Regions from separate parts of the Providencia alcalifaciens genome, predicted to be linked through region 3. Evidence: predicted binding sites of a transcription regulator. Region 3 holds the regulator's gene; each other region holds the start of a gene.
What was found. Region 3 encodes CRP, which controls carbon source genes, mostly activating them, when cyclic AMP is high. Its sites were predicted from a motif close to ATGTGANNNNNNTCACAT; they were not measured.
Positions count from the first base shown of each region.

Region 1: the regulator CRP is predicted to act here: its motif matches at 3,548-3,565, upstream of pth (aminoacyl-tRNA hydrolase).
Region 2: the regulator CRP is predicted to act here: its motif matches at 2,878-2,895, upstream of LDO73_RS09520 (YchE family NAAT transporter).

Region 1 covers NZ_OU659204.1:1,762,251-1,767,231, forward strand. Annotated here, with positions in the region: gene LDO73_RS08140 (AAA family ATPase) at 1-1,354, shown strand, start outside; gene ychF (redox-regulated ATPase YchF) at 1,572-2,663, opposite strand; gene pth (aminoacyl-tRNA hydrolase) at 2,766-3,356, opposite strand; gene LDO73_RS08155 (DUF2583 family protein) at 3,666-3,938, shown strand; gene prs (ribose-phosphate diphosphokinase) at 4,259-4,981, opposite strand, start outside.
Region 2 covers NZ_OU659204.1:2,067,152-2,072,132, reverse strand. Annotated here, with positions in the region: gene adhE (bifunctional acetaldehyde-CoA/alcohol dehydrogenase) at 1-2,619, opposite strand, end outside; gene LDO73_RS09520 (YchE family NAAT transporter) at 3,143-3,787, shown strand; gene LDO73_RS09515 (ABC transporter substrate-binding protein) at 4,404-4,981, shown strand, end outside.
Region 3 covers NZ_OU659204.1:372,349-377,329, reverse strand. Annotated here, with positions in the region: gene LDO73_RS01670 (hydrolase) at 1-292, shown strand, start outside; gene LDO73_RS01665 (YheU family protein) at 289-507, shown strand; gene LDO73_RS01660 (phosphoribulokinase) at 556-1,422, shown strand; gene LDO73_RS01655 (OsmC family protein) at 1,502-1,906, opposite strand; gene crp (cAMP-activated global transcriptional regulator CRP) at 2,230-2,862, shown strand; gene LDO73_RS01645 (hypothetical protein) at 3,076-4,614, shown strand; gene LDO73_RS01640 (aspartate aminotransferase family protein) at 4,675-4,981, opposite strand, start outside.

The sequences.
Region 1 (4,981 bases), 1.4 Mb from region 3:
AAGTGAGGCATCATCAAGAGACCCATTACGTTTTTTGAGTTTTTTGTCTTCTTACTGGCAGGATATAAATGAAGATTTTCGAAATCATATCATGCATGGGATTGCGAATTATTTGAATTATCGCTATGGAAATTTTCATCCAAGTAATGATTGGAAACCAATTAATGAGCCAAATATTGATATCTTAATTAACGATCTTTTGGATGAATTGGAGCGGCATTCTGTGTATTGGAGACAAAACTGCTCTGCTTCTGAAGTGTTACAGGGGTGTTCACATATAGTGAGAGATATAAATAACGCAAAACGAGTAACTTTTTTATCTATTCCCTATTTAACAGTGGAAGAAAGAGAGCCTATATCAGGAGATGGTGTCACTTATATTTCAATAGGTATTAATATGATTAAAGGTCATATTGCTGATACTCTTATGGTTATGATAATAAGGTTACATGAAGAACAGATCTCTTGGCCTGAGTTGTTATTACCTACATTACATCAATTTGCTACTAACGATCATCCGGCGGTGAGAGCTGTAGTATTACGCCGTTTACCTCATTTACAGCATATTTTGCCTGAAGTTGGTTGGATAGTATTTGAATTAATAATGCGGAAAGGTAGTGAAGGACTTTGGGATATTGCTGAGCGTTGTCTCTATTATTCTTATCATCATGAGTATGATAGGGTTTCTCCATGGTTAAGTGTGATTGTGTCTGAAGGCATTAAGGATGGATTTCAAGCATGGGGAAGAATATCTGCATTAGCTGTATTGTCAGGAAAAATAGAAAGTTGTGATTTTATAAAACAAATAAAAGAGTTAAATGATAGTGATGCATGGAAAGGAGCGATAGATGTTTGGACACATTGTGAAAATTTTAAACAACATTCTAATTTATGTCTTGCGGGTTTATCTGCGGCGTTAAGTGATGATAATCAATACCCCTCTATATTAGTAGAGTCGATGGGTAGTCTTTTTAGAGAAAAAGAATCTGTTGTTATTTTACCTATGCAAATGTTAGAGCGCTATTTTTCATTAATATCTACGAGTTCTGAAGCATCCAGAATTGGTTTATTCGATTTCGGTGCATGGTTAAATATTGTTTCATGTATAGATCCTTTGTATGCATTAAAAGCTACTGAGATTTATTTTGAATATATTCGTACAGTAAAAGCCTACTTACATGATTACAATAAGCATTTAGTGCAGTTATTGACTCGCTTATTTATACAAGCAGAAGAGCAGGAAGAATCAGATGATGGAGAAATGCTACATCGAGTAGTTGCTTTGCAAGATACGATGTTGATTTTAGGTGTTGATGAAGTGGATACATGGTTAAAAGCAGCTGAAAGACCATGATGATTACAGTTAGTTTTTTTACCCTAAAACTTGCAGTGGTCATGATGAAAAAAGCCTGTTTCAACTGAAAGTTGAAAAGACCAGCTAGATTAACGTAGCTTGAATTTTGGGAAAAGCTGAGACACAACCAAAAGAAAAATCCACTCAGTTGCATGGATTTCAAAAGGCTTTATTTCATATAGGGCATCGAACGATGCCCTATAATGAGCTAAAACAACTACACGTTAAACAGGAAGTTCAACACATCGCCATCTTTAACGATGTAATCTTTACCTTCTGCACGCATTTTGCCAGCTTCTTTCGCACCTTGTTCACCACGGAATTTGATGAAATCTTCGAATGCAATAGTTTGTGCGCGGATAAAGCCTTTTTCGAAGTCAGTGTGGATTTTACCTGCTGCTTGTGGAGCTGTTGCGCCAACAGGGATAGTCCATGCACGCACTTCTTTCACGCCAGCGGTGAAGTAAGTTTGCAGGTTTAATAATTCGTAACCTGCGCGGATCACACGGTTCAGACCTGGCTCTTCAATACCTAAATCAGCCATAAACTCATCACGCTCTTCATCGTCCAGCTCGGCGATGTCAGATTCGATAGCGGCGCAAACAGGCACAACAACAGAACCTTCGGCTTTAGCGATTTCGTAGACTTTGTCTAAGTATGGGTTATTTTCAAAACCATCTTCATTGACGTTAGCAATGTACATGGTTGGCTTCAGGGTTAAGAAGCTTAAATAACGGATAGCGGCTTTATCTTCTGCAGTTAAATCTAATGAACGCAGCATGCCAGCTTGTTCTAAGTGTGGCAGGCATTTTTCCAGCGCTTCTAATTCTGCTTTTGCGTCTTTATCGCCGCCTTTTGCGCGTTTTTGTACGCGGTGAATAGCACGCTCACAAGTATCTAAGTCAGATAGTGCTAATTCAGTGTTGATCACTTCGATATCTGCTTCTGGGTCAACTTGGCCAGCAACATGGATGATATTGTCATTTTCGAAACAACGAACAACGTGACCAATCGCTTCCGTTTCGCGGATGTTAGTCAGGAATTGGTTACCAAGACCTTCACCTTTCGATGCGCCTTTTACCAGACCCGCGATATCAACGAATTCCATCGTGGTTGGCAGGATGCGCTGAGGCTTCACAATTTCAGCTAATTGATCAAGACGTGGGTCTGGCATTGGTACAACACCCGTGTTTGGTTCAATTGTACAGAAAGGGAAGTTGGCTGCTTCGATGCCGGCTTTGGTCAATGCATTAAACAGAGTGGATTTACCCACGTTAGGCAGACCAACGATACCGCATTTAAAACCCATATGTTTCTCACCTTAATAGCGGGGGCAGGCGAGTGCTGCCCCTAATGTTTAGAAAATTGGCGCTGATTATACACAAAAACTCGTGTTTGATGAAATCAACTCTTAGGCTGTGGCTTTAAAACCGTGTAAGCGATTGATAGCTTTGTCCATTCCGTCGGATAACAGAATGTCTGTGCAGCGCACAGATTCATCAATCGCATCATCAATAAGCTTTTGTTCAGACAGGGGCGGCTTGCCTAAAACGAAACCAACAACTTTATTTTTATCGCCTGGATGCCCTATACCAATGCGTAAGCGGTAAAAGTTCGGGTTATTGGCAAATTTACTTTGAATGTCTTTTAAGCCGTTATGTCCGCCATTGCTGCCACCCAGTTTCATTTTGGCCACACCCGGCGGTAAATCGAGCTCATCATGGGCGACTAAAATTTCATCTGGGTTAATGCGATAAAAATTGGCCACTGCCGCGACGGATTTACCGCTTAAGTTCATAAAAGTGGTCGGAACCAGCAAGCGAATATCATTGCCATTAAGATTGATTCGAGCCGTGTAACCAAAAAATTTAGGTTCTTCTTTTAACGACTGATTATGGCGTTGTGCCAGTAAATCAACATACCACGCACCAGCGTTATGGCGGGTCTGCGCATATTCAGCGCCCGGATTGGCTAATCCAACAATTAATTTTATTTTACTCACGGGGACTTTTTCACTGTCAATGTATAGAAATTGGTGACTAGTTTACCTTGTGTCGGGGTGGATGTACAAAATTGTCATGGATAAGATTTCGCTAGTGATAATTAGCTTATGAATTATTCGTTAATACCATTATTAGTTGTTAAATTGATAAAAAGCACTTTTTGAGTAGATATCCTTAAACTCTTCTATACATGTGAAGCTTATCGCAAATAATTTTACTTAAAGAGCTATACTCTTTACATAAATATAAAGTTTTATCGAACTTTTCTTCAATGCTTGCGTATCAGTTTACTGATATTGGAGGTAGATATGAAACGGAAAATGGTTACTCTTATTGGTAATGGCTTGATGGGTTTGGGTATGGTCGTGATGGGAGGAAGCATCGGTTTAAACCTGTTCTCTCATATTGTTGACTTAGGGTTGTCCGATGACATCATCAATGGCTCACTGTTTGGGATCTTTATCGGTGCGTTGGTTTGGTTAGTGGGCGCAAGAATGGGCGGTAAAGAGAAAGTGGAAGACCGTTACTGTTTGGTGAAACGTCAATTTCATTCCCGTAACGATAACCACCGCTACCCATAATCAGTTAGGCTGAAATTCATCAATGAACGTTCTCAATGAACAGAAATGGGTCATTGAAAAATAGATAAAATCTAAATAAGAGTGAAATTCGATATCAACGATTTCACTCTTATTTTTTGCCTGAAACCACGCAAAGTGAAACTGCTTAAAAAATAAAGCCCCTACGGTTGATGAACAACAGTAGGGGCGCTACTTATAAATTTTGTATCGTGACCACAATGAATGTGGTGCAATGAAGCACATTTCTCGCCTCAATAATTTAATAAAAAACTATTGAAACCAGCATGTTAAAACGGGGTCATTAAGACCCCGCTTTAGAATTAGTGCTCGAACATCGCAGAAATTGACTCTTCATTGCTGATACGGCGAATAGCTTCGGCCAGCATGCCTGAAAGGGTTAGGGTGCGAACTTTGTTCAGCGCCTTGATTTCAGGAGAAAGAGGAATTGTGTCACAAACAATGACTTCATCGATCACAGAGTTTTTGATGTTGTCTACAGCATTACCTGAGAAGATTGGGTGAGTTGCGTAAGCGAATACACGCTTAGCACCACGTTCTTTCAGCGCTTCAGCTGCTTTACACAGTGTGCCACCAGTATCAATCATATCGTCAACTAAGATACAGTCACGACCAGAAACGTCACCGATGATGTGCATCACTTGAGAAACGTTTGCGCGTGGGCGACGTTTATCAATGATTGCCATATCAGTATCGTTCAGTAATTTCGCGATTGCTCTAGCACGAACGACGCCGCCGATGTCTGGAGAAACAACGATTGGGTTTTCTAAATTCTTCTGCAACATATCTTCCAGAAGGATTGGGCTACCAAATACGTTATCTACAGGAACATCAAAGAAGCCCTGAATCTGCTCTGCGTGTAAGTCAACAGTAAGAACACGGTCAACGCCCACACTGGACAGAAAATCGGCAACAACTTTAGCGGTGATTGGTACACGGGCAGAACGTACGCGACGATCCTGTCTTGCATAACCGAAGTAAGGGATAACAGCGGTAATACGACCAGCAGATGCACGGCGCAGGGC
Region 2 (4,981 bases), 1.7 Mb from region 3:
CTCTGCACTTTGTTCAGTAAATTCACGGCCGTAGTAAGAATCCAGTAACAGCTGTTTAATTTCAGAAATCAGCGGGTAACGTGGGTTAGCACCAGTACATTGGTCATCAAATGCATCCTCAGACAGTTTATCTAAGTGAGCTAAGAAGTCCGCTTCGGCAACACCGGCTTCACGGATAGACTTAGGAATGCCTAAATCAGCTTTCATCTCTTCTAACCAAGCCAGTAAGCGTTCAATTTTCGCACCAGTCCGGTCACCTGCTTTGGTTAAGCCTAAGTGGTCTGCAATTTCAGCATATTGGCGACGTGCTTGAGGGCGGTCGTATTGGCTGAATGCTGTTTGCTTAGTTGGGTTATCATTTGCGTTGAAACGAATTACGTTACAAATCAATAGGGCGTTTGCTAAACCGTGTGGAATATGGAATTCAGATCCCAGTTTATGCGCCATTGAGTGACAAACCCCTAAGAAGGCGTTAGCAAAAGCAATACCTGCTAATGTTGCCGCATTATGAACTCGCTCTCTTGCTACTGGGTTTTTTGCCCCTTCATGGTAGCTTGCTGGCAGATAATCTTTTAACAGGGTCAGTGCCTTGAGGGCTTGGCCATCAGAGAACTCATTTGCCAGAACAGAAACATAAGATTCTAATGCGTGAGTGACTGCATCCAGACCACCAAATGCGGTTAAGGATTTAGGCATATTCATCACGAGGTTAGCATCAACAATCGCCATATTTGGTGTTAATGCGTAGTCCGCTAATGGGTATTTTTGACCCGTTTTATCATCGGTCACAACAGCAAATGGTGTCACTTCTGAACCTGTACCTGAGGTGGTAGTGATAGCGACTAGTTTTGCTTTAACACCCATTTTCGGGAACTTGTGAATACGTTTACGGATATCCATAAAGCGCAATGCTAATTCTTCAAAGTGTGTTTCTGGATGTTCGTACATCACCCACATGATTTTCGCGGCATCCATTGGGGAACCACCACCTAAGGCAATGATCACATCCGGTTGGAAGGCTTGCATTTGCGCTGCACCTTTACGCACAACGGATAATGTTGGGTCAGCTTCGACTTCAAAGAAAACATCGGTTTCAATATGGTGCTTTTTCAGAACATCGACGATTTCATCAACATAGCCATTATTAAATAAGTAGCTATCGGTCACGATAAAGACGCGTTTTGCACCATCAGTGGCTATCTCTTCTAAAGCAATTGGAAGACATCCACGGCGGAAATAGATTGAACTAGGAAGTTTATGCCACAACATATTTTCAGCTCTTTTTGCCACGGTTTTCTTATTGATTAAATGTTTTGGTCCTACGTTTTCAGAGATGGAGTTACCACCCCAAGAACCACAACCCAAGGTTAAAGATGGTGCCAGTTTAAAGTTATACAGGTCACCGATACCGCCTTGAGAAGCAGGGGTATTAATCAAAATACGCGCCGTTTTCATTTTTTCGCCAAAATAGCTGACACGGTCATGCTGGTTATCTTGGTCAGTATAGAGACAAGATGTGTGACCGATACCGCCCATTTCCACTAATTGCTCAGCTTTCTCTACCGCATCTTCAAAGTTTTTAGCGCGATACATTGCTAAGAGTGGGGACAGTTTTTCATGGGCGAATGGCTCTGACTCATCAACAAGTTTGACTTCACCAATTAAGATCTTAGTCGTTTCAGGAACGACAACACCGGCCATTTCTGCAATTTTAAATGCAGGTTGACCCACGATAGCCGCATTTAAGTTGCCATCTTTCAAAATGATATTTTGTACCGCTTTGAGCTCTTTGCCTTGCAGCAGGTAGCCACCATGGGTAGAGAAACGCTCACGGACTTGATCATAAACTGCATCAACGACCACAACAGATTGCTCAGATGCGCAAATCACGCCGTTATCAAATGTTTTCGACATTAAGATAGAGGCAACGGCTCGTTTGATATCTGCGGTTTCATCGATAACAACTGGCGTGTTACCCGCACCAACACCAATCGCAGGTTTACCGGAACTGTAAGCCGCTTTCACCATGCCTGGGCCACCTGTTGCTAAGATCAGGTTAATGTCAGGGTGATGCATCAGTGCATTGGACAACTCAACAGAAGGGGAGTCAATCCAACCAATAATATCTTTTGGTGCACCAGCTTCAATGGCCGCATTCAATACAATCTCAGCAGCACGGTTGGTCGCAATTTTAGCGCGAGGATGTGGAGAGAAAATAATTGCGTTACGAGTTTTTAAGCTAATTAATGATTTAAAAATTGCAGTCGAGGTAGGGTTAGTGGTTGGAACGATACCACAGATAATACCAATCGGTTCAGCAATGGTGATGGTACCAAAAGTTGGGTCCTCAGACAGAACACCACAGGTTTTTTCATCTTTATATGCGTTGTAGATATACTCAGAAGCGAAGTGGTTTTTAATCACTTTATCTTCAACAATCCCCATGCCTGATTCTTCAACTGCGAGTTTTGCTAATGGAATTCGTGCATCAGCCGCAGCAAGGGCAGCGGCACGGAAAATACGATCCACTTTCTCTTGAGAGAAGCTGGCAAATTCACGTTGAGCTTTTTTGACACGAGCAACAAGTTCATTGAGTTCAGTAACGTTTGTTACGGACATATAGATTACTCCTGATAAAGTTAAAATTTTTAAGCCAATGAGCAAAGTATCTAAAAAAAGCTGTTGTAACTAGAACATCCAAAACGACCATTCCAAACAAGCAACCAAAACAACAGTATAGATAAACTTAATAATAATGCTTTTCGCTCATGCTAATTGGCTTATAAATCTCAGAAAAATAGCTCAAAAAGTAAAAATTAACTGATTAATCACCGCATTCATTAGTTGAGAATAGATTAACAAAAAGGGAATTTAATAAAGTGATCTAAATCACAAAACATGCAAGCTGACTCCATTCAGCATGCCGTTTTTACAGGGCTCATTGATTTGCAAAAAAATGATTAATTTATCGCTAAAAAGAGGCGAATAAATCCCCCTTTTTTGGTCATTAAGATAAGCTGCAATAAATAATTCTACTAAGATGCACAAAATTGTTCTTTAACTAAGGATTTTAGCGATTTCAGTGATAAAATTAGTTCAGGTAATCGTTTCTTGTTTAAGAATTTTATGAGGGTATTAATGGGTGAGCGCAACATTACTTGATTTATCAGGCTATATTAAATTTTTTATTGGTCTATTTGCGTTGGTAAACCCGGTTGGTATCCTGCCTGTGTTTATTAGTATGACAAACTATCAGACCGTTGCGAGCCGCAATAGAACCAATACGATAGCCAACTCATCAGTCGCAATTATTCTTTGTATATCGTTGCTGGTGGGGGATTCGATATTACAGCTGTTTGGTATTTCAATTGACTCATTCCGTATCGCGGGGGGAATTCTGATTGTCACCATCGCGTTATCGATGATCAGCGGTAAAATTGGTGAGGACAAGCAGAACAAACAAGAAAAAACAGAAACTGCAGTGCGCGATAGTATTGGCGTAGTACCGTTAGCGCTTCCATTAATGGCTGGCCCCGGTGCAATCAGTTCGTGCATTGTCTGGTCATCGCGATGGACGGGCTGGCAGAACTTTATTGGTTTAGCGTTAACCAGTATTTTGTTCGCTTTTTGCTGCTGGCTGTTGTTCCGCTCTGCATCTTTATTGGTTCGTTACTTAGGGCAAACGGGGATCAACGTTGTCACCCGTATCATGGGCCTGTTACTTATGTCATTAGGTATCGAAATCGCTGTAACTGGTGTTAAAGCCATATTTCCAGGACTTTTATAGTGAGCATTATTTAGCCGTCTTACGAGACGGCTATTCACATCCGCCTTTCCCATCATTCCATTATTCCTTTCGAGTTCAAAATTTTTACTCAATTATCTTGGCTTGTTCTGTGCAACCAAACTGTCCTTTACAATCAAAATAGTTCCTCTGTGCGATAAATTTGAAATGTGATTATGTGTCGCACTTTTTGCAAAATCAGGCATAAAAAGTAAGGAAATGTGAGCTGCGTAAATTTATTCACTATTCTCATTAGAGATTGTTAATGATATGTTTGGATTATTGTCGGTGAAGATTTTAAGAGTGACTTAAGGTTTTTTATTATCTATTTGTTTTTGTTTGAGTATTTAAAGGTTTTGAAAGTGTGCCACTCTTTTTGAATAGGTTTTTTAACTTTAGATGTTAAATAAATGTAATTTCTTATAACTTTTTTTTATAAGCTTTCTGAGCAAAATTGCATCTCTAAGGAAAGCTTTTGGTGGTTAAATTAGAAAACAGCATAGGAAACAGTGACTAAAGCAGCAGTAAATCAACAATGTGGAGGCGTGCCAAACGTCGTTCAACATACGTTGAAACGTTAACTGTAAAACCATAACCATGAAATGGAGAAGGCGTAACGATGAAACTTACTACCAAGCACAGTTTACTTTCCTGTCTCATTTTCTCATTAGCAATTTCTGCTCAAGCCTCATCAATCCCCGATAAATCCTCATTAAATAAATCATCCATAAATAAAATAGTGGTCAATAACGGTTCAGAAGTGACTTCACTCGATCCTCATAAAGTCGAAGGAGTGCCTGAAGGCAATATTATTTTAAATTTATTGGAAGGGCTGGTTTACGACGATATTAATGGAGTGGCGGTCCCTGGCATGGCAACCCATTGGAAAAATGAAAATTACACTGTATGGACATTTACCCTACGCGATGATGCCAAGTGGAGTGATGGCACTCCCGTTGTTGCAGAGGATTTTGTATATAGTTGGCAGCGTTTAGCGGATCCCAAAACCGGTTCGCCTTATTCCAGTTATTTACAAAATGCTTATATCGAAAATGCAGACGCTATTTTAAAAGGTCAAAAACCCAAAGAGTCATTGGGTATCAAAGCGTTAGATGACAAACACTTGCAAGTCACACTAAGCCATCCTGTCCCGTATTTTATTGACATGCTTTCCCACACTTCAATGAAACCAGTTAA
Region 3 (4,981 bases):
ACGTATTCATGGTTTTGATGATGCTGCGGATTATTATCAAAAATGCAGTGCGCTGCCTAAATTATCTCAAATTACTAAGCCAACCCTGATTATTCACGCGAAAGACGATCCGTTTATGGCACCAGAGGTTGTTCCTGATTTGAGCCATTTACCCGAAAATATTGAATACCAAATGACGGAGCATGGTGGACACGTAGGCTTTGTCGGCGGTAGTTTTAGGAAGCCACAAATGTGGTTAGAAACTCGTATTCCTCTGTGGCTAACTGCATATTTGAATGAGCAAAAACCATGATTATTCCGTGGAAAGATCTTGCCCCTGAAACGCTTGAAAACCTTATCGAGAGTTATGTTTTACGCGAAGGAACCGATTACGGAGTTCACGAAAAAAGCTTGCAGGACAAAGTCAATGATGTGAAACGGCAGTTAGTTTCTGGCGAAATTGTGCTAGTCTGGTCTGAGTTACATGAGTCGGTAAATTTCATGCCTAATAACCAGTTTCGCCCGTAGCGCTGTTTCTCAAAAATAGTGGTCATGGCGTAAAACAGGGAGTCCACTATGTCGAAGAAGCATCCGATTATTGCAGTGACGGGTTCGAGTGGCGCAGGAACAACCTCAACGAGCCAAGCTTTTCGTAAAATTTTCCATCAATTAAATATCCGCCCTGCCACCCTTGAAGGCGATAGTTTTCATCGTTATACCCGCCCTGAAATGGATATGGCCATTCGTAAAGCCCGCGAACAAGGACGCCATATCAGTTATTTCGGCCCAGAAGCCAATGATTTTTCTCTACTTGAACAAACCCTAATTGATTATGCCCAAACGGGTGGTGGCCAATCTCGGAAATATTTACATACTTACGATGAAGCGGTGCCTTACGGTCTGCAACCCGGCACATTTACCCCGTGGGAATCGCTACCCGCCAATACCGATGTGCTGTTTTATGAAGGATTACATGGCGGTGTTGTTACCCCTGAGCACGATGTTGCACAACATGTTGATTTACTTGTAGGTGTAGTGCCGATTGTTAACCTTGAATGGATTCAGAAATTGATCCGCGATACCACCGAGCGAGGGCATTCTCGTGAAGCAGTCATGGATTCCGTGGTACGTTCGATGGGTGATTATATTAACTATATTACGCCACAGTTTTCTCGTACTCATATTAACTTCCAACGGGTTCCTACCGTTGACACCTCTAACCCTTTTTCTGCCAAAGCAATTCCTTCACAGGACGAAAGTTTTATCGTTATTCGCTTTAGAGGATTAGAACAGATCGATTTTCCTTATTTATTATCCATGTTAAATGGCTCGTTTATTTCAGCGATAAATACCATTGTAGTACCCGGTGGGAAATTAGGACTCGCGATGGAGCTTATTATGATGCCATTAGTAGAAAAACTAATGAAACAACGAAATGGATAGTTTGAGATTCTAATTAAATAGATAAATAATAAGATGTTTATCTTAATTATCGATAAGCATCTTATTATCAAGAAAACAATTACGGCATTTTAATTTCGAAACTATGAGTCACATTTACCGTTTTTTCTAACATGATAGCAACGGAACAATATTTTTCTGCTGAAAGTTGAACCGCACGCTCCACCACTTTGTCCGTTAATTCACGTCCCGTCACAATAAAATGCAGGTTGATATCCGTAAAATAACGCGGGGCTTCTTCACGACGTTGTGAAGTTAACTTCACTTCACAATCAACAATATCCTGACGACCTTTTTGTAAAATAGAAACCACATCAATCGCACTGCATCCGCCTGCCGCCATTAGAACCATTTCCATCGGACTTGGTGCTTTGTCGCCTGCATTGCCATCCATCATAATTTGATGACCTGATGCTGACTCACCTAGAAAAGAGAGCCCTTCAACCCACTTTACGCGTGCTTCCATTTTTATTCCTCTCGAAAATAGTGATATTTATCGCCACATTGTTCCATATATCTAGATAATGTTATATCAGCATTATTAAGCTGAAGCGATACAGGGGAGACTTTCCGCATTGGATATGATACAAACAATGGTTAGTTGATAGGATTAAGATCAATACTCAACGATTTAATTGATTATATTATACAATTGATATTAATTTGCATTGACCTAGGGCGATATTAATAATGGGTATCAATGTGACTTAATATGCTAAGCTAGACACTTTGAAGTCAGCCTTTCCCTACTTTTCGAAAGGTTGCAATAACATACAGAGGATAACGCTAATGGTTCTCGGCAAGCCACAAACAGACCCTACTCTTGAATGGTTTTTGTCACACTGCCATATTCATAAGTATCCATCCAAGAGCACTCTGATACATCAGGGTGAAAAAGCAGAAACCCTTTACTACATTGTTAAAGGCTCAGTGGCTGTTTTAATCAAAGATGAAGAAGGCAAGGAAATGATTCTCTCTTACTTAAATCAGGGAGATTTCATTGGCGAACTTGGGTTATTTGAAGAAGGGCAAGAACGAACTGCGTGGGTTCGCGCGAAAGTTGCTTGCGAAGTCGCGGAAATTTCTTACAAAAAATTCCGTCAGCTGATTCAAGTCAATCCAGATATTCTGATGCGCCTTTCTGCGCAAATGGCGAGTCGTTTACAAACCACGTCCGAAAAAGTGGGTAACCTTGCATTCTTAGATGTTACTGGTCGTATTGCTCAAACATTATTGAATTTAGCTAAGCAGCCTGATGCGATGACTCACCCAGACGGTATGCAAATCAAAATTACTCGTCAGGAAATCGGTCAAATCGTAGGTTGTTCTCGCGAAACTGTCGGTCGTATTTTAAAGATGCTGGAAGATCAAAACTTAATCTCCGCACACGGCAAAACGATTGTTGTTTACGGTACTCGCTGATCCCCTTGTTAGCCTCACCCTTCTTGGTGAGGCTTCTATATTGAAATAGCTTTATACTTCACGTACAAAGCTATTTTTCTCTCAATTAAGATCCTTTATATTCCCCCCTCATTTATATATGTTCATTGATGAGTATCGTTTCTTTATATAATTATAGTTAATTATCAAACTAAGATAGTGGTAACTAAACCATTATTAAGAGTTGACGACACGATGATTAAAAATATCAATCCAAGAAACGAAAGCATCATTAATATCAATGATAATAAAATGATAACCACTTCATCATTATCTAATGAAATAAAAAAAACAAATAATATTAGTTTATGCGTATCTGAAAATAACCACCTACCTAATTTAAATTATCAAAAAAAACATTTTGCCGTATCGACTTGCCATTTTGAACCAAGTGAACAAAAAGAAATTAACCTAATTAAATACTCCCCTCCAGTAGAGAAAATAAAACTTCCCTATAAATACCATGAAGCTATTGAAGTTAATGACCATTTTTTAATTCTTAAATCCCCACGTATTTTTAACCATTTCGTCTCAATAAAAAACGAACCATTTATTAATGAAAAACAGGATGCCGAGCTAATGATAATTGATAAAAAAAGCACTCCAGAAACCAACGCTTTTAAAGAGTTTAATTTAAAACGTTCATCAAACCGATTCTCAAATTTTATTTTAGAAATAAAATCAACACATGAAAAAGGTATTCGATATTTAAAAAATATCTTTAAAAAAAATAATAATGAAAAATTTTTTGTTACCTTTAAAAACATAATTGAAACCCAAAAAAAACATGAAGAAACAATAGAAAACAATGTAATAACTTATCAAAACACCGCTTCGACTCAAAAGATTGAAAATAACCTTAACACGCTAAAATCATTAAAATCCAATCTGGATGAGCAATTAAAAAAAATAGAGACAGACAAAGAAAATGCAATAAAAGCAGATGAAGAGAGAATAAAAAAAGAAGCTGAATCAAGCATGATACAGAAAAATTCTATTTCAAAAATAAAAAATGAGAATAAAACAAAGAGCAGTGATACCGAATTTGAGTTCAATGATGAGCTTGATTGGGATAATGACACTAGTGACTTGCAAGATAATTTACAAAAAAAAATTACCGAGCGCCTCGTTAAATTAGCAATTCCATCAACTCATCAGCTCGATAAATTACTTGTCGATAAAACAGACATGAAGTCAATAAATCGACTTCTTAAAGATATGGATTCACTGAACGAACGAGAAAGTAAACTATTTTCTAGCAATGAAAGCTTAAATTCCAACTCATCTGGCTATTTTTCAGAAACAACGGGGGAATCAGGATATAGTTCAGAAGAAACAACAAAGATGCATATAAAAAATGATCATATTACCACTCAAAAAAATAATGAGTTAAAAAGCAAAAAAGCAGAAAATACAGAGACACCGCAGAAAAAAACATATTTTTTCGTGAAGCCAAAGAAAAAAACATATCAATTTGATGGGAAAATATACCAAACTAAAACATCAATGCTAAGAGCTAAACATAATAGTGAAAAATATCAGTTTTCACTAAATGAAAACTCACCAGACATAGCATCAAATCAAGGAAAACCCGATACTAAAAAATTAGATGCGCTGTTGGAAAAAACGCAAGAAACCCTTCATGGTCTAAATAGTCTAAGCGAGCAAATAGCCAAAGAAGAAGTACATTCTGCGAAGATTAAAATAAAATTAGCTAAGCTTAATAACAAGTAACAACTTGAATAATAGTTCAGTAACAGAGGCAAATATGCCTCTGTTACTATAAAAAAACAATTAACCCAACAGTTTACTAATTGCTGTTTCTAACTTCGCCATACCGCTATTGATTTCATCTTCAGAAATAATCAGCGATGGTGTAAAGCGCAATACATTCGTGCCCGCATTCAGCATCATCAGCCCTTCTGCCGCACAAGCTTGCAAAATATCTTTTGAGCGATTCAGTAATTTGCCATTTAGTTCTGCGCCAATTAATAAGCCCATACCGCGAATTTCAGCAAAAATTCCATATTGGTCATTAAGTTTGTTTAAATGGGCGACAAATAACTCACGACGTTTAGCAACCCCATCAAGTACTTCATCG